Linked DNA regions of Methylococcus capsulatus. The protein of the gene in region 2 interacts with the protein of the main gene of each other region in a pairwise test. Links are inferred from orthologs where the notes say so. Each region holds a gene or a part of one and is shown on either strand. Other genes may lie near its edges. The genes, in order: N4J17_RS07735 and mrcB.

Region 1 (3,289 bases), 1.0 Mb from region 2 along the record:
AACGCGTACCTTTCAGGCGATCCGGATCGCCGTCAATGATGAGTTGGGACAGTTGCAACAGGGATTGAATGAGGCGGTCGAGGTGCTCGCCGTCGGGGGGCGTTTGGTGGTGATCTCGTTTCATTCGCTCGAAGACCGGATCGTCAAAAGGTTCATGCGGGATGAAGCGCGCGGTCGGGAGATACCTGGGGGAATCTTCGAATTCCGTTCGAGTCCGCGCCTTGCAGTTCTGGGTAAACCGCTCAAGGCCGAAGAAGACGAAATCCGGATCAATCCCCGGGCGCGGAGCGCCCTATTGCGAGCAGCCGAAAAGCGGGCGGCATGACACGAATACTCCTGCTGTCGGTGGTTGCCGTGTGTTCGGCGCTCGCCGTCGTCTACGCGAAGTACCGCACGCGCATGCTGTTCGCCGAGGTTCAGCGTCTGGAACTGGTCTTGGATCAGTATGAGGTGGAGCTGGGCCAGCTTCAGCTGGAGCAGAACACCTGGGCTGAGCACGGTCGTATCGAACATTTGGCCCGCACCCGGCTGGGTATGATCCTGCCGGGGCGCGAGTCGATCATTTACATCAAACCCTGAGCTCATGTGGGGATGAGGGGTGTTTGCAATGATGTACATAACGAATCCGCAAAGAGAAAGGGATTACGGCGCGCGCTGGTCGCTGCTGCTCATCGGCATGATGGCGGCCATGCTCGTCCTGGTCGGACGAGCGGTCAACCTGCAGGTGGTGGATCGGCAGTTTCTCAAGCACCAGGGTGACCTGCGGCATATGGGCGTCGTGCCTTTGCCGGCACATCGCGGTCGCATATTGGACCGGAACGGTGATCTGCTAGCGACCAGCTGCCCGGTGAAGTCGATCTGGGTCAATCCCAAAGAGTTCGAGGCGACCGAAGCCCAGTATCAGGCTTTGGCGGGTCTGATCGGAGATACACCGGAGGACCTGAAGCGCCGTCTGGGGGAGGCTGGGCCCAATCGGGCCTTCGTCTACCTGAGGCGTCGTGTCAGTCCGGAGCTTGCCGATCAGGTGACGGCACTCGGTTTGTCCGGCGTCTATACGGAAGAGGAGTACCGCCGTTATTACCCGACCGGCGAGGTGACCGCTCATGTCCTCGGTTTCACCGATATCGACGACAAAGGCCAGGAAGGGCTGGAGTTGGCATTCGACGGGCATTTGAAGGGTATCGAGGGTGTCAGGCGCATCATTCGCGATGGAAAGCGCCGAGTCATCGAGGATGTCGAAAGCGTCCGCCAGCCCGTCCCGGGCAAGGATCTGAGCATCAGCATCGATCAGCGGCTGCAATATCTGGCCTATCGGGAGCTGAAAAAGACGGTTCAGCAGCACCGGGCCAAGGCGGGCGCCTTGGTCATGCTCGACGCTAAGACGGGTGAAGTACTGGCGATGGTCAATCAGCCGACTTTCAACCCTAACAGCCGCAGCGGCACCGTGCCCGGGGCCACCCGCAACCGGGCGGTCACCGACCTGTTCGAGCCGGGGTCGACGATGAAGCCCTTCGCAGTCGCCTGCGCCCTGGAAATGGGGGCATTCCGCGCCAATGCGGTGATCAACACCGCACCTGGCCTCATGCACGTCGGTTCCAATGTGGTCAAGGATGTCCACAACTACGGTGTGCTCGACGTCGCCGGGGTGCTGCGCAAATCGAGCAACGTGGGGGTCACCAAGATGGCTCTTGCATTGCCGGCGGACAAGTTCTGGAGCTTTTATCACGATCTCGGTTTCGGGCAGGTCTTGGGCACCGGTTTTCCTGGTGAGGCCCAAGGGCGCATGCCGGATCGCAAAGGGCTGCGACCGTTTGCGCAGGCTACGCTGTCGTTCGGCTACGGCGTGTCGGCCTCGCCGCTGCATCTGGCGCGGGCTTACCTGGCCCTGGCCAGCGATGGCGTGATGCCGCCGGTGAGCCTGCTGAGGTTGGACCGCCCGCCGGAACCGGTTCGGGTGATGTCGAAAAAGACCGCCATGACGGTGCGCAACATGCTGGAAGGTGTGGTCTCGGTCGATGGTACGGCGATCAAGGCCAGCATTCCGGGATTCCGGGTCGCCGGAAAAACCGGGACGGTGAAAAAAAGCGCGGGGCGCGGCGGTTATCAGTCCTCACGCTACATCTCCGTGTTTGCCGGCATGGCGCCGGCAAGCGACCCGCGGCTGGTCACCGTGGTGATGATCGATGAGCCTTCGGGGGGGGAATATTACGGTGGTGCGGTGGCAGCGCCAGCATTCGCCGCGGTCATGGAGCCGGCTTTAAGGCTGCTCAACGTCCAGCCGGATCAGGATATGGGCCAGTCGATTCTTTCGGCCCAGAAGGACGAAGTCTTTTGAGCCGCGCAAATGGCGGGACCTCCCTGCGGTGGCTGCTGGATGGCTTGACCGACAGGCGGGCGGTGCCGGACATTCCGGTCTATGGCCTGAGTCTCGACAGCCGGTCGGCGCGCACCGGCGATGTCTTTTTCGCATTGTCGGGAAGCCGGGAACACGGGCTCCGGTATGCAGAGGAGGCGGTCGGGCGGGGGGCGGTCGTTATCGTCTACGATTCTTCGGGGGGCGGCATCCGCATGCCGGAACCGGAACTCGGTTTCACCGTGCCGGTTCCCGATCTGGGCCGCCACTTGGGCAGCATCGCTGCTCGTTTTTTCGGGCATCCTTCGGAAGCCTTGAGCGTCATCGCGGTCACGGGGACCAACGGCAAGACGTCCTGCACCCATTTCATCGCGGAAGCCTTGCAGCCGGATCATCCGACCGCGGTCATCGGGACTCTGGGCTGGGGAAAGCCCGAAAAGTTGCGACGGATCGCCCATACGACCCCTGATGCGATCGAGATCCATGCCATACTTGCGACCCTCAGGGCTCAGGGCTTCAAACTGGTGGCCTTGGAGGCTTCCTCGCACGGGCAGGCGCAGGGCCGTCTTAACGGTGTACGCTGCCGCGGTGCGCTATACACCCGCATTACCCGTGATCATCTCGATTATCACGGAACGTTCGAATCTTACCTGTCAGCCAAGTTGGGGCTTCTGGCCAATCCCGCATTGGAGTTCGTCGCGGTCACGCTCGACGACCCATCCGTGGATACCATCCTGGCGAGCGTGCCCGCCGGGGTGAAGGTGATTGGTTACAGTCTGGAAGGCAGGAAATCGACGGATTTCCCGGTGATTCGCGCCGAGACATTGGAGCAGACGCCGGAAGGGCTGCGACTGAAGGTCGATTGCTCAGGCCGGACCGTCGAGGTCGGTGCGCCGGTGTATGGTGATTTCAATGCCGAAAATCTCCTCGGGACCA
Region 2 (3,256 bases):
CAACGATCTGATCGTCGCCGTCAGCGACTGGGTGCTCGAGGACACGTGTCGCCATCTTGCCCAATGGAAGAAAGCCGATCTGGCGCCGATCACCGTCGGTGTCAACCTGTCCGCCCGTCATTTCCGCGATCCACGGCTGGTGCAGCGTGTCGAGTCGTTGCTGTGCCGTTATGGCGTACCGGGCTCGTCCCTCCAGCTCGAACTCACCGAATCCACCTTGCTGGATGCCGACGGCCAGACCATGGTCGTGCTGCAGGCGCTGATCGCGCTGGGATGCAGCCTCTCGATCGACGATTTCGGCACCGGCTATTCTAGCCTGTCCTATCTCAAGAACCTGCCGATAGCTACGTTGAAAATCGACCAGAGCTTCGTCCGCGATATCGCCTTCGATGCCGATGACAGGACCATTTCCGGCACGGTGGTGGCATTGGGCCACAGCCTGGGGCTCAAGGTTATCGCGGAAGGGGTCGAAAGCGAGGAACAGCGGCGCATCCTGCTGGAACAGGGCTGTGACTTCGGACAGGGTTATCTGTTCTCCTGCCCGCTGAGCCCCAAGGAGTTCACCAAATGGCGTATGGAGCACGCGCTACGTCTGGAAACGGACCTGCGCTATCGTGACTGAGACCGCCCTTTTGGCGTTCGATGTAAAAAAACCGGGCGGTGCGGCAGCCTGGAATCGCCGGGGTCGTCAGAACAGTTGTCGGAACCATGAATCTCCGCCGGTTTCGCCACCTTCGGCACAAGGTGCCCAGGCCGCCGGTTCCGAGCCTTTGACGAATGGCAATTCCTGGGTGTCTGCGCAGCCCTCATCGGCGCGCAGCCCCGTATGTCTATCCACCCGCAGCACGACTATGTCGTCCGGCGGGATGAGATCGAGGGGCTCCTTCGCCAGCTTCTGCATCGTGGCGCCCCAGATCTGCAAAGCTCCCCGGGCCCCGGTCAGACCCGCCGGGCGGTTGTCGTCGCGCCCCACCCAGACCACCCCGGTATAGTCACCGCTGAAACCGGCGAACCAGCTGTCGCGCATGTCGTTGGTCGTCCCCGTTTTGCCGGCGACATGGAAGTCCTCCGGCAGGTAGGTGTAGACCGAACGGCCGGTTCCCTCGCTCATGACCTCCTGTAGGATGGTGTTCAGCAGATAGACAGCCCCGGGATCCACGGCCTGGCGAAGTTCCAGTCCGAATCGCTGCAGGGTCCGGCCGTCCTGGGACAGGACGGCCTGGATTCCGCGCAGCGGCGTGACGAAACCGTCACTCGCGAGTGTCTGATAAAGGGTGGCGACCTCGATCGGTGACAGGTTGGCCGCGCCTAGCAGCAGTGAGGGATAGGTTTCCACTTCGCGGTTCACACCCAGCTTTCGGAGCGTCTCGGCGGTGCGTTCGATGCCGAGGCCAAGGCCTAGTCGCACGGTCGCCAAATTGTAGGAATGGGCCAACGCCGTGTGGAGCGGCACCTGTCCGTGTTCTTTGCCATCGTAATTTTTGGGCGTCCAGGGTTTGCCGCCACCGTCCACTTTGATGGGTTCGTCCAGCAGGGGGGTGGCGACGGTATAGCCGCCGGGCTGCTCCAGGGCGGTAAGATAAACCACCGGTTTGTAAAGGGAGCCGATCTGGCGGACGGAGTCGAGTGCGCGGTTGAAGCCCGACGACTCGGCATCGCGACTCCCTGCAAGGGCTGCGATCTCACCGTTGGACCGCCGGGTGAAGACGGCGGCGGTTTCCAGCCGACCGTCCGGCCGGGTCGAGTGGTCGAGCCGCGCCAGGGTTTTGGTGATCGCCGACTCCAGATGCTCCTGGGCGAACACGTTGAGTGTGGTGAAAATGCGCAGCCCCTCGGAGGTCAGATCCTCGGGGCGGTATTGCTCCTGAAGCTGGCGCCGGATCAAATCGAGGAAGGCCGGATAACGGCTGATGGCCTGGTGCGGATTCCTGATCACGTCCAGCGGCCGCTGTCTGGCGGCGTCGGCCTCGGCGGACGTGATGAATCGCTGCTCCACCATCGCATCCAAAACGCGGTCCCGCCGCTCCCGGGCGCGCTCGGGGTGTTTGTGCGGATCGTAATAGGTCGGTCCCCGCACCAGGGCAACCAGCAGCGCCACATGAGGCAGTTCCAATTCGTTGAGGGCCCGGCTGAAATAATACTGGCTCGCCAGACCGAAGCCGTGGATGGCGCGGGTGCCGTCCTGGCCCAGGTAGATTTCGTTGAGATAAGCCTCGAGAATCGCAGCCTTGCTGTAGCGGGCTTCCAGAATCAGCGCCATGAAAGCTTCGCTGATCTTACGCCCTAGGGTACGTTCGGAACTCAGAAAGAAATTTTTGACCAGTTGCTGGGTCAGTGTACTGCCACCCTGGACGAAGCCGCCCGCCTTGACGTTCTGCCAGGTGGCCCGCAGGATGCCCTTGGCGGAGAGGCCGAAATGTTCATAAAAATCACGGTCTTCGACCGCGAGCAGCGCGTCGATCAGCGACTTGGGCACCTCCTCGAGCTTGACCAGTATACGGTCTTCCTTTAGCGCGGGATAAAAGCTACCGATCTGCACCGGATCCAGCCGCACCAGGGGGGGAGACTCGGCCGAATCCAGGCTTTCCAGCGCTCGTACCCTACCGCCGTCGAACTGTACCCTGACTTTGCTAGAGGGTTCGGATTTGTCGGGAAACAGGAACTCCCGGGTCCGGAGCTGTATTTCGTTGCCCCGGCGCGAATAGCTGCCTTGAGATGTCAGCCCGGCGTCGTTCCGGTACTTGAGCTGATCCAGCATCCACACCAGTTGATCTGCAGAAATCGGTGCTTCGGCATAGAGTTCAACCGGCATGGCATACACCCTGGCTGGCAGAGCCCAGCGCCGCCCCTCGAATTTTTCGCGGATCACGGAATCCTGGTAGGCGAGGTAGCTGATCAGTGCGACCGTCAAGGCCAACGCCGACAGGTAAAGAAACTTGCGGGTCATGCGCGTAGGAAGGGGTGTGGTGTCAAAAGGGGATCCCCGAGGAAGGCTTCCTGGCAATGGCGGCCTGAACTTGCGACCGGGCCAGTCAGGCGGGCAAGGCCAGGTAAGGCTCCAGCAGATTGATCAGGGTATCGGCATGCTCTTGACTCGCATTCAGGGCGGGAATGTAGCGATAGGATGTTCCGCCGGCAGCGAGAAATTCTTTGCGGTTGGTGATCGCGATTTCCTCCAGGGTTTCCAGGCAATCCACCGCGAAACCGGGACACACTACATCCACTCGCCGGATGCCGCGGTCCGGAAGTTCCCGCA

Evidence for each region.
Region 1: the proteins of mrcB (region 2) and N4J17_RS07735 interact in binary tests that used the Escherichia coli proteins (3 or more experiments, as listed by UniProt). The link is inferred for Methylococcus capsulatus from one-to-one orthologs.

The regions. Positions count from the first base shown.
Region 1 is NZ_CP104311.1:1,570,706-1,573,994, forward strand. Bases 1-2,971 are described here. They hold N4J17_RS07735 (peptidoglycan D,D-transpeptidase FtsI family protein), read left to right. Parts: upstream 1-607; coding sequence 608-2,335; downstream 2,336-2,971. Other genes in these bases: rsmH (16S rRNA (cytosine(1402)-N(4))-methyltransferase RsmH), read left to right, coding at 1-325; ftsL (cell division protein FtsL), read left to right, coding at 322-579; N4J17_RS07740 (UDP-N-acetylmuramoyl-L-alanyl-D-glutamate--2,6-diaminopimelate ligase), read left to right, coding at 2,332-2,971. Also shown: more of N4J17_RS07740, read left to right, coding at 2,972-3,289. UniProt on the Escherichia coli protein: Essential cell division protein that catalyzes cross-linking of the peptidoglycan cell wall at the division septum. Required for localization of FtsN.
Region 2 is NZ_CP104311.1:2,612,534-2,615,789, forward strand. The notes cover bases 319-3,256. They hold mrcB (penicillin-binding protein 1B), read right to left. Parts: upstream 2,948-3,256; coding sequence 689-2,947; downstream 319-688. Other genes in these bases: N4J17_RS12755 (bifunctional diguanylate cyclase/phosphodiesterase), read left to right, coding at 319-622; hemH (ferrochelatase), read right to left, coding at 3,033-3,256. In the rest of the region: more of N4J17_RS12755, read left to right, coding at 1-318. UniProt on the Escherichia coli protein: Cell wall formation. Synthesis of cross-linked peptidoglycan from the lipid intermediates.